3 regions of the Peribacillus sp. NPDC096448 genome follow, and region 1 is predicted to be linked to each of the others. Evidence: a T-box and tRNA genes for the amino acid it is inferred to sense, from the RefSeq annotation. Region 1 holds a T-box; the other regions hold tRNA genes.
The links. The T-box of region 1 lies ahead of argS (arginine--tRNA ligase). A T-box ahead of a tRNA ligase gene usually reads a tRNA of that ligase, here a tRNA-Arg.
Positions count from the first base shown of each region.

Region 2: it encodes a tRNA-Arg, which carries the amino acid that the T-box ahead of argS (arginine--tRNA ligase) is inferred to sense. The anticodon was not compared.
Region 3: it encodes a tRNA-Arg, which carries the amino acid that the T-box ahead of argS (arginine--tRNA ligase) is inferred to sense. The anticodon was not compared.

Region 1 covers NZ_JBIWEU010000021.1:1,012-7,194, forward strand. Annotated here, with positions in the region: gene argS (arginine--tRNA ligase) at 1-1,060, opposite strand, end outside; T-box leader at 1,101-1,319, opposite strand; gene ACIQ0C_RS23445 (response regulator) at 1,387-1,932, opposite strand; gene desA (Delta(5) desaturase DesA) at 2,025-3,056, opposite strand; gene ACIQ0C_RS23455 (DinB family protein) at 3,320-3,829, opposite strand; gene ACIQ0C_RS23460 (LysM peptidoglycan-binding domain-containing protein) at 4,108-5,517, shown strand; gene ACIQ0C_RS23465 (DMT family transporter) at 5,548-6,183, opposite strand, start outside.
Region 2 covers NZ_JBIWEU010000006.1:33,942-40,124, forward strand. Annotated here, with positions in the region: gene ACIQ0C_RS11930 (NUDIX hydrolase) at 1-177, shown strand, start outside; gene rapZ (RNase adapter RapZ) at 223-1,122, shown strand; gene ACIQ0C_RS11940 (gluconeogenesis factor YvcK family protein) at 1,112-2,098, shown strand; gene whiA (DNA-binding protein WhiA) at 2,166-3,119, shown strand; gene ACIQ0C_RS11950 (HPr family phosphocarrier protein) at 3,140-3,397, shown strand; gene clpP (ATP-dependent Clp endopeptidase proteolytic subunit ClpP) at 3,491-4,099, opposite strand; tRNA gene ACIQ0C_RS11960 (tRNA-Arg) at 4,388-4,459, shown strand; gene rpoN (RNA polymerase factor sigma-54) at 4,777-6,117, shown strand; gene ACIQ0C_RS11970 (glutaredoxin family protein) at 6,133-6,183, shown strand, end outside.
Region 3 covers NZ_JBIWEU010000001.1:146,542-152,724, forward strand. Annotated here, with positions in the region: partial or broken gene ACIQ0C_RS00705 (BRO-N domain-containing protein) at 289-705, opposite strand; gene ACIQ0C_RS00710 (hypothetical protein) at 805-1,038, shown strand; gene ACIQ0C_RS00715 (HNH endonuclease signature motif containing protein) at 1,260-2,240, shown strand; gene ACIQ0C_RS00720 (SMI1/KNR4 family protein) at 2,264-2,812, shown strand; gene ACIQ0C_RS00725 (hypothetical protein) at 2,866-3,060, opposite strand; gene ACIQ0C_RS00730 (hypothetical protein) at 3,348-3,530, opposite strand; tRNA gene ACIQ0C_RS00735 (tRNA-Arg) at 4,321-4,394, shown strand; gene ACIQ0C_RS00740 (hypothetical protein) at 4,613-4,813, shown strand; gene ACIQ0C_RS00745 (hypothetical protein) at 4,904-5,227, opposite strand; gene ACIQ0C_RS00750 (DUF2087 domain-containing protein) at 5,431-6,183, shown strand, end outside.

The sequences.
Region 1 (6,183 bases):
GCTGTAAGTCTTTTGACCACTCATACCCCATTTTCTCAATGACCTTAAAGAGTTGTTTAAAGTGCAGCGATTGTTCGTTTCCGACCACATAAAATGTTTTCTTTGCCTCATACTGTTTTTTACGATACAGTGCTGCAGCTAAATCACGTGTGGCATAAAGTGTCGCACCATCCGTTTTCGTAATCAAACAAGGCGGCATATCTTCCAATTGCACGACATAGGCACCTTCGGATAAGGCAAGCAGGCCTTTTTCTTTTAGTTCCCCGACAACAGCATCCATTTTGTCATTGTAAAACGCTTCGCCGGCATAGGAATCAAAACGGATGCCCAATAAATCATAAATCATCTCGAATTCTTTTAAAGACGCATCCCTGAACCATTTCCACAATGCCAATGCTTCCTCGTCGCCGTCTTCAAGCGACTTGAAGCTTGCGCGTGCTTGTTCATTCAACGATTCATCCGTTTCAGCTCTTTCATGGAACTTCACATAGATTTTCAATAATTCCTGAATCGGCGAAGCTTCGATTGCCTCTTTGTCGCCCCACAGCTTATACGCGACAATCAACTTACCGAATTGCGTGCCCCAATCTCCTAAATGATTGATACGCACGGCATTGTAGCCATTTTTTTCGGCAATGTTGGCCAGTGCATTCCCTATGACCGTTGAACGTAAGTGCCCCATGGAAAAAGGTTTGGCAATATTCGGGGAGGAATAATCAATCACGACATTTCCCTGTCCAGTCTGCATCGAACCATACTGATCCTTTTCCCTTAATATCGTTTGCAGCACGTTTTCCGTCACCATCTGTTGATTGACGAAGATATTCAGATAACCTCCCACTACGTTCACTTCTTGAATCAACGTACTGTTTAATTGTTGGGCTATTTCCGAGGCAATCACCTGAGGCGATTTTTTGAATTTTTTCGCAAGAGTAAAGCACGGAAAGGCGACATCGCCTAACTCCATCAATTTTGGCTTTTCCATTAATTTTTCTATTTCACTTGCTGGCATTTCATTGTTCAAAGCAGTTGAAATCAATTCTGCAATTGGTTTATTCATCGACATTTTCCCTCCTAAACAAAAAAGCCCCCGCCTCTAAATAAGAGACGAGAGCATGAATTCCCGTGGTACCACTCTAGTTGCCACAAATTGCGGCCACTTTCCATTGTTAACGAGGTGACTCCCCGATATTCCCTACTAAACGTTTCAAGAAATTTCTCCAAAGTGCGCTTCATTCATCCGTCCTGCATTAGGCTCCCACCATCCCTAACTCGCTTTCCATTTCCAAATGAACTACTCTCTTCATCACAGAATTTTCAATATTATAATTTAATCCATCGTACACAATTTAAAAAAACGTGTCAACAGGATTTAAGAAACAAATCCTAACCAGCCGGTAACTTCATTTTATCCTTGATGTTGGAAAAATATTTCCTTACTGTCCCTATTGTGTCGCCTTTCTGATTGGACGGTTCCATTTTGGATTGACCATCGGCCAACAGCCCTAACACTCCCATTTCCCGGCCATTATGGCTGGAAGACCCATCAATAAGTTCTGGGGAGTATATTCGCTTGCCATCCATTATGCCGCGAATCGAACAGGCTAACTCTTCACCCGGGCTATCCTTCAATAAATAACCACTTACATTAGCCTTTAATGCGAGTTGAAAATAACCATTCCTTCGAAATGTCGTTAAAATGACCACTTTACACTCAAATGACCTTAATGCTTCTGCTGCCTCAAGTCCGCTCATTACAGGCATCTCCATATCCATGATACATACATCAGGCTGTAATTGGTGTACAAGAGCCATCGCTTCTTCTCCATTACTGGCTTGCCCGACAATTTCTAGATCTTCTTCAAGATTGAGTAGAGAACTTATTGCCTCTAACAGCATTTGCTGATTCTCTGCAATGACAATTCGAATCATTTTAAGTTCTCTCCTTTATCGAGTTCCTTATATGAAGCAAAGACTCCCCAAATCCGAGGATTATTAAGGGAGTCTGGAATGATACATGAACGTTACAGTTCAGATTTCACTTGAGCGGGAACACTTTTTTTCGTTAAATATTTTATGTCCTTGAAACTGACAAAATTCTTGGATTCCTCATCCCATAAACGGAAACGGAGTGAGCGCAAGCTTGTCGCAAGAGTAATCGTTGGAACGTTCTCTAAAGGCTGCGTATTATTGTGCGCCATTTCCAATTTATAGTTAGGCACCCTTGGACTTAAATGGTGAACATGATGGTAACCGATATTACCTGTAAGGAACTGCATCAATTTCGGAAGCTTATAAAAAGAACTTCCTTCCACTGCTGCCAACACATATTCCCACTCCTCATTTTCTTCAAAATAAGAGTCCTCAAATGTGTGCTGGACGTAAAACAGCCAAATGCCGACTGAACCAGAAATCATGAAAATGGAACCTTGTACCAGAAGGAAAGACTGCCAGCCTACTGCCAGGCAAAGCAATGCCGCTAAAGCGACGATTATTACATTGGTCAAATACGTATTCATTTTTTCCTTCTTTCTAGCACCTTTACGGTTAAATCTGTTTTTAAGAAGGAAAACATAAATTGGTCCCAGACCAAACATGACCAATGGATTGCGATAAAAACGATAGGCAAAACGAAGTTTAAGCGGTGCAGCCAAATACTCATCAACAGTAAGGGTCCAAATATCCCCTGTACCCCGCTTATCCAGATTACCGCTTGTTGCGTGATGCACAGAATGCTCATGTCCCCATTGATCAAACGGGAATAAAGTCAAAACACCCATGATCGTACCGACTATTCGATTCGCACGGCGGTCTTTGAAAAATGAATGATGCGTACAATCATGAAAAATGATGAATATTCTCGTCAAGAATCCAGCAGCAAACACGGCAGGGATTAAAGCTAACCAATAAGAAACGGAAAGACTTATATATGCTAGGTACCATAAAATGATGAACGGCCCCAAGGTATTGATGATCTGCCATATACTTTGCTTTGTCGTTGATTGTTCAAAAGGAGCAATTTGTTTTCTCAAGGATTTCGTATTTTGCATGGTCATATTTCAATTGCACTTCCTTTTATTTGTCGTTATTCATAGTATAAAGAAACCAACTTGATTTTATTAGTACCAGGTGTCATGACTAGAAGATGACAAATGTCATGTACAAGTCATTTCCACTGACAAACGTAAAAAAGGCCAACCAGTAAGAACCGGTTAACCTGTTCACATTTATTTCGTTATCTTCAAAATAACAGGTGGCCTTACTTTAAGGACAGGACTGTCAATGCTTACAGTCCTATCAGTAAGCAAATGCAATCCCGTTACTCTCCTTTTAAAAATAAATAAAGACCATAATCCGTCGAAGTAGAGGCATAACCCATTTGGCGCAACATGGCCGTGATATTGCCGCGGTGATATGTTCCATGATTCACGACATGCGGCACCAATTCGGCTGCACTTGTTTTCATTAGGCCGCCAGCTGGATTCTCAATCATAAGAGGCTTATTTAAATTTTCTTTTTCGCCAAGCAGCGATTTGTACCGCTCGGACAACTCAAAAAACATGGCCTCCATTTCCTCCAATTCCTTTGACTCTGTTTGTTCCTTCAGTTGTTCAGCCAGCTCCAATGCATGTTTCAGGCTTTTACCGGAAAAAACCTCCACCCACCCCAGATCGGAAAGATACACATGGGCCATCACACTCGATATCGATGAAAACACACTTTGAACTTCTTGATGGTAAACATCCTTTGGAAGCTCTTTTAAACGGTTGAAAATCTGATTATTTGCCCATATGTTAAAATCATAAAACTGTAATGCAAAATGTGACATTCGAACTCTCCCCTTTACTTACGAATCAATTGCCCTTCATACGGAATAATTCGTCCCACACGAAGGTTAGAAATGCCTTTCCACAATGTACCTCTATTTTATGGCTATTCTCCATAGTAAACTAGTAAAGTTAAATTTTACAAAGGGGAATTAAAATCATTGTGAAAAAATTCTTTGGATGTTTTATTATGTTAAGCCTTCTTTGTATGTGTCTCTTTCCAACCAGTGGTTATTCATCAAGTAAAACCCAATCTATAGGTTCTATAGGTTCTGTTAAAGTGGACAATACGAAAGTTTTTGGTTCTCCCAAATTAGGTTCTACTCTATTAAAGACCTTGAAGAAGGGCGAGGAGTTTCCCATCATTTCTTCTTCCGTCGGAGATTCTGCGGGTCCTATCATTCATAAAGTGAAGTCTGGAAACACATTATGGAAAGTGGCAAATCAATATGATGTTTCAGTAAGCGAGCTGCAAAAAGTGAATAAATTAACTTCTTCCGAAATAACTGTTGGCCAAAACCTGAAGATTCCCCAGAAATATAAGTTCCATAAGGTTGTATCAGGAGATACATTATGGAAGATTTCTACTAAATACAAGGTAACAACAAGTGATTTGACGAAATTAAATAACTTACATACGGTTACCCTTAAAGTTGGCCAAAAATTGAAGGTTCCGGATTATTACTACCAGGTTCAATTGCTTGGCGGAAAAAAGGGATGGATAAAGAAATCCCAGCTTCAAAAAAAGGCGCAAAACCGTATCGTCATGGGCTGGAAGCATAATGGATCGAAAGAAAGCTATACCCAGCAAATTAAACAACCCAATTTAAATGTAGTATCTCCCCGTTCTTACACGCTAACGGATACCGGTAATTACGTTTCCGTTTCTGTAGATACAAAATACGTCCAATCTGCCCATAAACAAGGAAAACAAGTTTGGCAGCTTATCGGGAATAAATTTGACCCCGTTTTAACTGGTTCTGTACTAGGCAATACAAAAAAACGCCAGAAATTAGTTTCAGCTTTACGGGATTCACTTGTTAAAACGAAAAGTGATGGAATAAATGTAGATTTCGAAAACATCGATCCAAAAAATAAGAAGGACTTTGTACTTTTCATAGGCGAACTAAAAAAGGCACTAAAACCGCATGGAATTAAAGTGTCTGTGGATGTCACCCGAGAAAATGACGATCCTTTTTGGTCAAAAAGTCTAGATAGGAAAGCACTTGGCAAAATAGCGGACTATATAATCATAATGGGTTATGACGAGCATTGGGGAGGGAGCCCGGTAGCCGGGTCCGTTTCCTCGTTACCTTGGATCAAAGAAGGAACCAAGCTTTTAATGAAAGAAGTACCTGCCCATAAGATCATATTGGCTGTACCATTTTATACGAGGGAATGGGTAACCGATTTGTCGACCAAAAAAGTGAAAAGTCATGACCGTACCATGGCTGAGGTCAACAAAATCATTTCATCTCAAAATCTTAAAAAGGTATGGGATAAACAGACTCAACAAAATTACGTGATGTATACTTCCAAAGGGAAAAAGCATCAAATTTGGATAGAGGATAAAAAATCGATGAAGCTCCGTGTTGACCTGGTAAAACAAAATCATCTAGGCGGTGCAGCTGCTTGGTACATTGGATCGGAAACCCCTGACATTTGGGATGTCTATCATTTTAATCAATAGTTAATGAAAAAATCATAAAGGAAAAAGGCCTCACATTGTGTGCGGCCTTTTCTGTATGACATCATTTTCGGTCGGTCCAGTCGTCTTAAGTGAATAGACCACCCCAATAAATATCAAGGAAATGCCCAGAATTTGAATGCCGTCCGGTTTAAATCCTGAAAGCAGAATATCCAAAAGGATGGCAACTGCCGGATCGACAAAAATCATGAAAGATACTACATTTGTAGGCAAATGGCGAATACTATTAAAAAACAGCAAATACACGACGCCTGTATGGATGATGCCGGTAAGCACCGTATAAAACCATTCGGAAGATTTTAAGGTTGTATATACGGAAAAATCGACAAAAGGAATCAGTACTAAAAATCCAATGAACATTTGCAGAAATGTAGTCGCATATACACTGGTCTTTGCAATGCTCTTTCCTAAAAGCATGGTTGCCGCATAAAAAAATGCAGCAATGATTCCATACATGATGCCTTCCCATTCAGGGGATGATGATCGAAATCCATCTGTTCCCATAATGAGTAATGTGCCAATGAAGCAAAGGGAAATGGCCAAGATGGAGAATACATTCATTTTCTCCCTAAAGATGAAGCTCCCTATAATGAGTACAATGATCGGCGCTAAATGATAAAGCGAAATGGCGATTGTCACCGATATCAT
Region 2 (6,183 bases), on a different contig from region 1:
GTTTGTGAAGAAGGGGAACTTAGCTGGCATCCGGTAGAAGATGTTAAAAAGCTGATGATGGCTGAAGGTGATTTTCACATCCTGGATTATATGGTTCATGGAAGTGGGATCATCTATGGAACCTTTACTTATACACCTGAGTTTAAGCTGCTTTCTTACCGTTTGGATCCAGGTTAATTATTAGATATAAAAAAGATTGCTATACATGGGGGCGGAGAAACTATGAGTACAGGGCAGATAAGTGAAACGCAATTGGTCATCATTACCGGAATGTCCGGAGCAGGTAAGACAGTGGCGGTTCAAAGTTTTGAAGACCTCGGCTTTTTTTGCGTCGATAATTTGCCGCCCACGTTATTGCCAAAGTTTTTGGAGTTAATGAAGGACTCCGGGAATAAGATGAATAAAGTGGCTCTTGTCATGGATTTAAGGGGAAGGGAATTTTTTGATTCCTTATTTCTTGCACTGGATAATTTAACGGATACAGCTGCAGTATCACCAAGAATCCTTTTTCTTGAAGCTGATGATAATTCCTTGGTACGCAGATATAAGGAAACGAGAAGGACCCACCCACTTGCTCCATTAGGCCGGCCATTGGAAGGCATTAAAATGGAACGGGAACTTTTGGACGAATTGAAGGGAAGGGCCCAGTTGATCTTTAATACTTCCCAACTGAAACCGCGCGAATTGAGGGAGAAAATCGCTTCGGAGTTTTCTGCCGATAAAAGTGTCGGTTTTACAGTCAATGTCATGTCGTTCGGGTTCAAGCATGGTTTGCCCATAGATGCGGACCTTGTGTTTGATGTGCGGTTCCTGCCAAATCCATATTATATTGACCATATGAGGCCAAGGACTGGCTTGGAACAGGAAGTGTCGAGTTACGTTTTAAAATGGAGTGAGACGCAAAAATTCTTGGAAAAAGTGACCGATTTGCTCGCTTTCATGCTTCCATATTATAAACGTGAAGGGAAAGCACAGCTTGTTGTTGCGATTGGGTGTACAGGTGGTCAGCACCGTTCTGTAGCATTGACGGAGTATATTTCAAACCACTTTAAGAAGGATTACAGGGTTCAAGTATCACATCGCGATATCGAAAAAAGTAAGGGGAAAGCAGATGTTAGATAAAAAGAAACAACCTAAGGTTGTGATCATCGGAGGGGGAACCGGCCTTCCTGTTTTGTTGAGAGGGTTAAAGAAGCATCCGGTGGATATAACGGCAATCGTAACGGTAGCTGATGATGGTGGCAGTTCAGGCCGCCTTCGCGAGGATATGGATATTCCCGCTCCGGGTGATATTCGTAACGTGCTGGCTGCGTTATCGGATGTAGAGCCCCTTGTTGAACAAATGTTTCAACATCGCTTTCAGAGCAAAAATGAGTTGTCCGGGCATTCGCTGGGGAATTTGATACTGGCGGCAATGACTTCGTTGACCGGGGATTTCGTCCATGCGATCCAGGAAATGAGTAAATTTCTTAATGTCCGCGGTAAAGTGCTTCCGGCTGCCAACCAAAGTGTGGTTCTCCATGCAGAGATGGATGACGGAACGATCGTTACAGGAGAATCCAAGATTCCCTTCTCAGGAAAGAAAATAAAAAAAGTATTTCTGTCTCCTTATCGTATAAAGCCGCTTAGTGAAACCCTCCAGGAAATCAAGCAGGCAGATCTTATAGTCATAGGTCCAGGAAGCCTATATACTAGCATTCTGCCTAACTTACTTGTCCCTGGTTTAGGAGAAGAGGTTGCCCGTTCCAAGGCGAAGAAGGTGTACATTTGCAATTTGATGACACAAGCCGGCGAGACTCTGGATTATAGCGCGAGTGATCATATAAAAGCGATATATGACCATATGGGGAATGCATATATTGACAGGATACTTGTTAATAATGAGGAAATACCAACCGAGATTCAGCAACGCTATCAAGCTGAATATGCCAAACCGGTCATGTATGATGTGGAAAGTTTAAAAATGATGGGTCTTGAAATCATACAAGAACGCATTTTCAGCTATGAAGGGAATGTAATACGCCATGACACGAAAAAAGTGGCGGATTTGCTTTATAATATGCTTGTAAATGAAACAAAAAGCCACATAGTACCGTAGATATAAACGGGGGCGGTTTTTTGATTGATAAAAATAGATTACCTGCGTTCGATTGGGGGTGAAATGGATGTCTTTTGCTTCAGAAACAAAAAAAGAGCTTACTACATTAGAGGGAAAGGATTGCTGCGGTAAAGCAGAATTGTGTGCGCTTATCCGGATGAACGGATCCCTTTCATTTTCTAATCGGAAGCTTGTTGTGGATATTCAAACTGAGAATGCTGCGATAGCCAGAAGGATTTATACGCTGCTGAAAAAAAGTTATGAGGTCCAGGTCGAGCTATTGGTCCGTAAAAAGATGAAGCTTAAAAAGAACAATGTATATATTGTCAGGATGTCATCCGGAGGGCAGCGGGTTTTAACCGATTTGGAAATTTTAGGCGATGGCTTTGAAATTCTCCATGATATATCCGATACTATTGTTGGGAAGAAATGCTGTAAGCGTTCTTACCTTAGAGGTGCATTTCTTGCGGGGGGGTCGGTAAACAATCCGGAAACGTCCTCCTATCACCTTGAGATTTTCTCACTGTATAAAGAGCACAATGATGCCCTTTGTGAGCTAATGAATAAGTTTGGCTTGAAGGCCAAGACGCTTGAGCGCAAGAAAGGGTACATCATTTATTTGAAAGAAGCCGAAAAGATTGCCGAGTTTTTAAGTATAGTTGGCGCCCATTCAGCTTTATTAAGGTTCGAGGATGTACGGATTGTCCGTGATATGCGTAATTCAGTGAATCGGCTTGTGAATTGTGAAACAGCCAATTTGAACAAAACGATCGGTGCATCATTGCGCCAGGTTGAAAATATCCATTATATCGAGGATACGGTAGGACTAAGCATTTTACCGGATAAGCTTCGGGAAATTGCGGAGCTTAGGATAGCGTTTCAGGATATAACCTTAAAGGAACTTGGGGAAATGGTATCCGGGGGAACCATCAGTAAGTCCGGGATTAATCACCGATTGCGAAAGATTGATGAAATAGCTGACAGGCTCCGTGGGGGAGAGGCTATTGCTGCGAAAAAATAAAGCTAACAGGGGAGATCAAGATGGTGGAAAAACAAGTTGAGGTAAAATTGAAAACGGGTTTGCAAGCTCGGCCGGCGGCTCTTTTTGTACAAGAAGCTAACCGCTTTCATTCAGATGTTTTTCTTGAAAAAGAAGGAAAGAAAGTGAATGCAAAAAGTATAATGGGGTTAATGAGCCTTGCCATCAGTTCTGGCGTGTCCGTGAAGTTAATCGTTGAAGGACGCGATGAAAAAGAAGCGTTAGAGGCATTGGAAGAGTTCGTTCAGCAAGAGGGTTAAAAAAGGGGATGCCTAAAAGTGCATCCTTTTCTTTTATAGTTAAAAAGGCTCCGGAAATCGCTTAAGGCGATCTCCGGAGCCTTTTGTTCATGATTATTTAGAGTCTTTTTTATCATCAAGGATGCTGCGCGTGATGACTTTGTCAATCAAGCCATATTCAAGAGCTCTTTCGGAAGTCATGAAGTTATCACGTTCCGTATCTCTTTGAAGGACTTCAATAGGTTGTCCAGTACGCTCTGCCAAGATTTGGTTCAGCTTATCTTTCAAGTGAAGGATACGGCGGGCAGCAATTTCAATTTCCGTAGCTTGACCTTGAGCTCCTCCAAGTGGCTGGTGAATCATGACTTCACTGTTTGGCAACGCATAACGTTTACCTTTTTCGCCAGCGGCCAATAGGAAAGCACCCATGGAAGCGGCCATACCGATGCAAACTGTCGATACATTAGGTTTGATATATTGCATAGTATCGTAAATGGCCATACCGGAAGTGATGCTTCCGCCAGGGCTGTTGATGTATAGAGTGATATCTTTTTCAGGGTTTTCCGCTTCTAAAAATAGTAATTGAGCAACAATGGAGTTGGAAACATTATCGTCAATTGCACTTCCTAGCATAATGATCCGGTCTTTTAATAAACGGGAGTAAATATCGTAGGCACGCTCCCCACGACTTGTTTGTTCGATAACTGTAGGAATTAAATTCATGTTCATTTCCTCCTTCGATTAAGAGAATCATTTAAATTCTTTATGTATGTATGATACACTTTTTGGTCAATTTAGGTCAAACAAAACAAACCCTATTATGGATAATTTGTTCGACAATTTTCTGGCAAAGCTCCTTCCTGATAGATTATTTTATATATTATGCCGCACAGGGATGAATTTCCACATTACCCATAATACCCAAATGATAAAGTTTTAAACCTGATAACCCTTGCAAAGGAGGGGATTCTATCATATAATGAAGTCTGTTGAAAAAATATTTTCTATTACGCCCTCGTAGTGCAACGGATAGAACGCAAGCCTCCGAAGCTTGAAATGCAGGTTCGATTCCTGCCGAGGGCATTACCAATCTTCTGCTTAATAAAGCGGGGGATTTTTTATTGGTCATTTTTAGGAAAGTCCCTAAGATTTTTGATGAATTTGCTCGTTTTCCGTAATATTCCATCGAATCCTGTAATGTCGGCCCTGTCTTGAAAATATTCGCCCACACTATTGAAAAATGGTGATTTTTCAATAAAAGTAGTTGTTAAATTTGCATTTCTAACATATAGTATTTAAAACAAATAAACTATTCAGAAAAAAATCGTAAGCGTTTTCATGGGTTTTTGTGTAGAATTTTCTCCTGATAATGTAAAATGGAGTGGGGGAGGGATGAATCGATGAGTATGAATATGAAAGCAGGACTTTTTCAACAGCAAACATTAAAGATGGCAATGACTCAGGAGCTTATGCAAGCTATTACATTGCTGCAATACTCCTCGCAGGAGCTATCGGCTTTTTTAGAAAATAAAATGGTGGAGAATCCATTACTGTCCATAGATCAGCCAACATCTTCTTTATTTCAGCCAACTTTTGACCGGGGGAAAAAGGGTAAACGGACTCTTAAAAATACGTATGATGCCAACTATTGGATTGAACAGATCAGTGAAGATACTATATCGCTTGAACAGCATATCATGTCCCAGGTGAATCACCAGCAGTTTTCCGGGGAGCGGCAGAAGGCAATGCTGCTATTAATTCATAACCTTGATGAAAACGGTTACTTAAGGACTCAGCTGGATGATATATGCATCCCAGGCATATCTCCGGCCATTTTGGAAGAGAGTCTCTCGATTTTACAGGAACTCGAGCCGCATGGAATTGGAGCGAGGAACCTTCAAGAGTGCCTTTTGCTTCAGGTGAAAGCAGAAGGGGAGAATCTGCTGGCAGAATCGATCATAGAAAACCATTTCCTCGATTTTGCTGAAAAGCGCTGGAAAGACCTAAGTAAGAAAATTGGTGTTACACTGAAGGAGATTCAAGAAGTCTTTGATTATGTCCAGACGTTGAACCCGCGACCGGCTTCACTCTTTTTTCAGGAAAAACCTTCTTATATAGTGCCGGATGTGGTCGTGGAAGTTCGGGATGGCATGCTGCTTGTCGGGAATTATGATGGTAACACACCCAATCTTAATGTGGATAAAGGGTATTTAAACCGAATGAAGAGCCATAAGGATCAGGGAGTTCAGCGGTTTATCCAGGATAAGTGGCAGGAATACCAATGGATCTCCAGAGGAATCCAACAGAGAAAAGAAACTATATTGAAGGTTATGCAGTGCATCGTCGAAAAACAGCCTGCGTGCTTTCATCATGGCCTGAACTATTTGAAGCCGATGACGATGAAAGAAATCGCAGACGAACTTGGTATACATGAGTCCACAGTAAGCCGGGCGGTTAAGGGGAAATACGTACAGACACCATTTGGCACGATAGAGATGCGGATATTTTTCACTACTTCTTTACAGTCGGTCGGCCTTGATGAGGATATGTCGGGCATGCAAGCAAAAAAGAGCCTGCAGGCAGCCATCAATGGGGAAAATAAACAAAAGCCGCTTTCGGATCAAGACCTGGTAGAACGGCTGAAAGAGGAGCATGGAATTATCCTGGCACGCCGAACCGTTGCCAAGTACAGGGAACAATTAGGGATCCCTTCTTCATCTAAACGAAAAAGATATGATTGAAAAGGATGAGTGGTTTTGGAATCGAATGCGTTTGTTTTATATAGTAGGGATAAATGCCCTTTATGC
Region 3 (6,183 bases), on a different contig from region 1:
ACTCAAGGTTGCAGAAGTTAATGTGCTATGATTCGCTCGTTTTCTATTTTGCCGCCCAATCCCCATTACGGAAGAGAGGTTCTGAAGTGCCATCCTGTTTGATGCCGTCGATGTTGGCTGGAAACGTTGATATATAAGGGTTTTGGGTTTTTTAATAAAAGGATAAAAATGGATAACGGCTAGAAAAAAAGCTTTTTTTTGACCACATGTGACCATTTTTGTGACCACTGCGTGACCAGGAAAATTACAGTATAATCAACCTAAACAGTTAATAAAGTTCCCTTAAAATCAGTCTTCCTTAATTATCAAGGAAGGCTGATTTGTATGATCTTCTCTGCAAAATGTGACCATTGGCTTTTGTTCTTCGATCACTTTATTAGCAGATTCAAGTTGTTTACCTTTTCGCTCAATTGTTTTCTGGGCAACCACTAGTGCTTTCGCCATGATTGTAGCATCATCGTCATCTTCGTTTTTTGCGATATATCCACCATCTCTTCGAATCGCCTTAAGGATCACTTTAACTTCCTTCTTGAACACTCTTGCAATTGGCTTCCGTGATTGCATCAATCTTTCATATAGACCGTCTTCTGTTAAGAAATACATATTGCGAACCTGACCGCTATAGTGTATCGGTGAGGTTACTTTCTCATCTTCATCAACTGTTTTCAGCATTTGTCCAACTTTGTCTTTAGAGTAATCAATCCACTCAGCTACATCTTATGCTAGGAAGAGGGGTTTTTTAGTTAAATCACCTAATAAAATATCGATTTTATTCACTATTGAAAAAAGCATGAACTGCTGATTATGGTGAAGGTAGGGAAGATTGAAAAGGATGTACTACTTGATGTATCTGATGTCGTCCATGAGATGCCTCCATTCTTGGCTAGGAATCTAGAAGGATTTCGAGATGACTGGTTCTGGGCGAAGGCAAGTAACAGAAATGTATTCCCATTGTTGACCAACTGGTTTGAGATGGGCATTGTTCTCAATTCGATGAGAGAAAACTTTATAGAAAAATTGAAGAAAGCCGAGGACTGATTCCCTCGGCTTCTTTTTTACCTTTTCATCAATCTTTTTGCAAGTTGATAAATCACTGAAATATAAGAGCCTTCCCTTTCTCTATATCCAACTTAGTTCTACTAAGTAGTCCAAGAGTCTACAATAAAAGTATTTATTTGGAAAAATAAAAAGGTATTTGGAATATTTTGCCGTAATATATACATTGTTAGAAAATATTTACATAAGGGAGGAGGATTAAGTTGAAGAAAATCACCGGAGTTTTATTAACATTTATTTTGCTTGTAAGCATGCTCTTTCCACTTGCAGGTGGAGATAGTGCTAGTGCTGCCACTAGTCAGGGGTTTAAAGTATCTAGCCCAGAAGTAGTTAAGGAGACGGTATATGAAGACCTTGCAGTAAATAAGAATGGTACAACGAGAAGCTTAAGCGCTAAAGAATCTCGTGAATTTCAAAAATTAGTAGAGAAAGAGTATTTTAAAAATCAGAAGAAAACTACCATATATACAAAAAAGGGGCAGTCTAATTTAAACAGTAAAGGAATGACAGCTCAAGCTAAAAAACCAGTTAATTTCTTGAGAGTAGAACACTTAACAGTATTTGATGGTAGAAAAGATAAAGGAACTATTACCATGTCGAGTAAAATTGTAGAGATGACCGGACAAAAACCACATACCATATGGACGGGTGCACAACTTTATAAAGGTACTAATCAGTATGGTAAATACACGGAAGTAACTAAATTTAATACGAAATGGCAAGGCGCTGATATAAAAATTGGTAAAAAAACATCTAAGACGTACAATAATAAAACTACGCATTTTTACCAAACCTATTCAAGAACTACGGCGGGATGGAATGGTGTTGGGACACGAACCAGTGAGGGGGCAACAGAAGAGGTATTAGTAAATAAAAAGACAGTTACTTACCCTGAAATATACAATTCACACAATAGAACGACTATGTGGACTCCGACAAAAGCTAATATAAAGGTAGTACCAGTAGAAGATCGAACTGAGAGAGATTATAAACTTAAGGATAAATTTATGACATGGTATATTAAAACATATGGAGATCCAAAATGGGGACCAAAATGGCCGGGAGCTGATATACATCATGAATTGCCATTAAAATATGGCGGAACAAACGCGATGTCTAATTTATTTCCATTACCAAGAGATCTCCATCAAAAAACAGTAACTCCTTGGTGGGCTTCATATTAATTAAAAATGGAGGGATTAATGAATTGAGTCATTTTGTACAAAATACATTGTCAGGACTAAAGCAATTGTTGAATAACAATGACCAAATGAAGTCAGTATCAGTGGAAGGGGAAGTCTATAACGTATCGTGTTCTTTTAACGCTCCAATAAAGACAACTGAAATTGAAACGTTTGAAAGTGAAAACGATATCAAGCTTCCTGAAGACTACAAGGCGTTCTTAAAACTTCATAATGGGGCAAGAATATATGAATCAGTCAATGACGATGGTGTTAATATAGGGGGCGGGCTTCATTTATTTAGCTTAGATGACATAAAAGAAACTCAAGAAGTTGAATATATAAGTGAACATGGGATTCCTATCGCACACCTATTGGAAGATTGTTATCTAATATTTGATATTGAAAAACTAAAGAGTGGGGATTCGAATTACCTTAACATTTTAGAATTTACAGATATAAAAAATTTAAACCTTAACTTTGAAATCTTCTTAGGTCGCTACATTATTTCGCAAGGTGTGTCGTTTTGGAACTGGCCCATTTACACAGCTGAAAACTACTATACCACTAGGTAAAATAAATAAAAGAGCGATTGCTAATTAAATGCAGTCGCTCTTTTATTTGAATATTATTTCGACTCGATTTCAAGTATCACTTTTTGCTTATTGTCGTTTTTGTTTGTTTGATAAATATCTTCTGCGATATCGTTATGTCCAGACTCTTCTTTAGGTGTCTTTTCTTTAGATGTCTTTACATTCGATTGAGAAGAACAACCAATTAACATTAAGCCAGCAAGTAAAATGACAGCATATATTCTAATCATGTATACAGCCCCTTATTTGTTTGTTAAAGCATAGCATGGAAAGACATTACTTTTTGTCACATTTTGAAAAAGAGGGGGCAAATATTACTTTTAACTCTTTTGGAGTTGGGATTTTGAATCACTGGAGAGACAGAAAAGGCTTAAGATGAGAAGAGTCGAGGTTAATTCCTTGGCTCTGTTTTTTGTAATATTATGAGATAAATGTTGTCAATGTTATAACAATGGTTTACGCTTGTTATTAATTAAGGGTTGGTATAAAAGGAAAAAGAGATGCGTCAACATCTCTTTTACAAACCCTTTTCCTTTAAGCATTCTGAAACGATACGTCTAACTACTTGCTCAAGGTAGTCGCCATCTTGTGTCGTTTCTTTGCTTCTTATAGTGAGTGTCTTTAACTCTTTGGTATAGTCAACTTCAACACGATCTCCGTAAGCGACTCCTAACTCCTCCAGAGACTTAATTCGATCCATTGCTTCTAATCACCTTGAAGAATTAAGAGTGTTATTAGGATGCGAAGTGGAATTAATTAGAGGCTCAAGAAACACAGATCTTTATAAATTAGTTGCTAAGTTAAACTTCTCTGAGCATCAGTCCTTTGATGAATGTGTCAGTCAGTATACAAACACTTTTGTGAAGTATCAACAGTTCTTAAAAGCCAAAGTTCGTCATTCTTGAAATAAATGGTAGTTGGTGAAATTTAACTGTTTATTTGATGGCTCAAATGTTAAGTCATCACGAGAGACACGTTTTCCACCTTTTTTGTCCCGAGCAGTGGATTTGTTAAGATAACATCGAAGTTAGAACTTCTTGAACAATCTATATTGTCTAAAGCTTTCCAAGGAAAACTTGGAACAAATGACCCGAGTGAAGAAAGTGCAATTGAAATTTTAAAAGAATTGCTACAAGAACAAGTTAAATAATTGTAAGAAGGCATCCATTTAAATAGTGGATGTTTTTTTATTGTATCAATAGAGAAAGTTGTTTCTAAAGTAGGAGTGCGAGTGTCATTGTATTGGATTAATACTTGAATGATGTAATATACTAGCCAGGCTAACAATGATGTCATTGAGACTATATAGGTGTTTCATAGGAATGCTTGCCAAAAGGTTTGAGTATTTGTTAGTCGTAATTCTAACCCACCTCAAAATATAATATTACTAGTATTGCAATGAGGATTATACTAAGTTATAATAAAAATCACGATTACGGTCTAAGTTCGAAAAGTGACCGTTATACTGAACTGAAGAAAAACAGCGATACGTCTCAGTAGCTCAGCTGGATAGAGCAACGCCCTTCTAAGGCGTCGGTCGGGAGTTCGAATCTCTCCTGGGACACTAACTTAAAAAAGCCAAAACCTTCTAAGGTTTTGGCTTTTTTTCTTTTTGAACTGTTTAAGTTAACGAAAGTAATTTGGAATGGAATGAAGAAAGGTGCCTTTTGATTTGCATCGTTTAAACGTTAATATTCGTATAACGATAAGAAGTTTATTTCATATTTGTCGCAGGTGGATGATCTTTTATGTCGAACTTGTTATAAATAAGGAGATGTTTAAATGAATAAAGATAGACTATTCAAGTTCATTCAAACTTCCACTCGGGGCAATTTCTTCTCAGTCGAAATATCCGAAGATGGAACTGAAGTGGTCCGATTGGCCAAGGAATTAGAAAAAGAAGGAAGAATCAAGTTGAGGGAATGCAAACGAAAAGAACAAATTGTTTATCTGGAAGGAATACTTAAGTTTGTGCCTAGCTAATACTTAATGAGCTCTAACGAAGGATTTATATTAGGAATCTCATTTGCTCCGCAGAAAAAAGGCATCCATAATCGGATGCCTTTTTTTATATCAAATTCTACTTAATGTTTGGAGATTTTTTTTAATGGTTTCACGGTTTTTGATTATAGCCGTCTTTAATTCTTCGACGGGTGAACTTTTATCATCTTCTTCACTAAGCTGCATCGTATTTTGTATAAGTAATTCAATCGTATCGCGTAATTCTGGCAGTGATACCTTGAATTGTTCAGATAAATGTTGTAATGCCTGGTGTAAATCGGTGTTATGGATTGGTGGAACAATCGCATCGTTTTCATCTTTCAATAATATATCCTCCTCTATGGCTTCTTCACGCTTATATAGCATATTATTGGGGGAATTACGCTTATTATTCATTATACTATATCGCCATAGTCCCTTGGGAATCAATTAATGGATGTCGAATTCGCCTGACAGCTGTATGATAGGAAGCCCCTTCTGACTATCAAGATCAAATGCTTTGCCGGAATTATAAATAAATCAGAAAAATATTGACATAATACAAACAAATTAATATTATGTTTATTATATCGTAAACTTTATAGGGAAGTGTTTGTTTTATGAAGGACGCTGAAATGTTTTGGGGCGCATCTCAGGATGAGCTTAAACAAGGGTACATCGAAGGTGAGAATCAATATGTTTGTTTGTTGTGTGGTAATGCAATTGAAAAGGGGATCGTATACCCGAAAGATGGGGTTCTTTATGAAGCAAAGAGGTATATGCGAATTCATATTGAACATGCGCACAGCTCCGTTTTTGAATACTTGATTGATCTCGATAAAAAACTTACAGGTCTCACGGACCATCAAAATCGCCTTCTTCGCCTTTTTTACCAAGGGAAGAATGATGCTGAGGTTCAGGAGGAAATGGGGATTGGCAGTCCGTCCACCATTCGGAACCATCGTTTTGTTTTGAAAGAGAAAGAGCGTCAAGCTAAGTTGTTTTTAGCTCTGATGGAACTTCTGAAAGGTAAAGATGAACATGCTCCGGCATTTATCCCGCTTCATCAAAAAGCAAGGATGGTCGATGATCGTTATAACGTTACCGAGGATGAAAAGGTGAATGTGCTGAAAAAATACTTCCCTAAAGGCAGTCAGGATGAATTAAAGTCTTTCCCGCCAAAGGAAAAACAAAGGCTGATCATTCTCCAAGAAATTATGAACCGTTTTGAAAATGAGCGGAGATACGAAGAAAAAGAAATCAATCAAATATTGGGTGCTGTTTATCATGATCATGTCCTATTGAGAAGGTATTTAATAGAATATGGATTCTTGGATAGAAAGCCTGATGGGAGCCAATATTGGCTGAAGAAA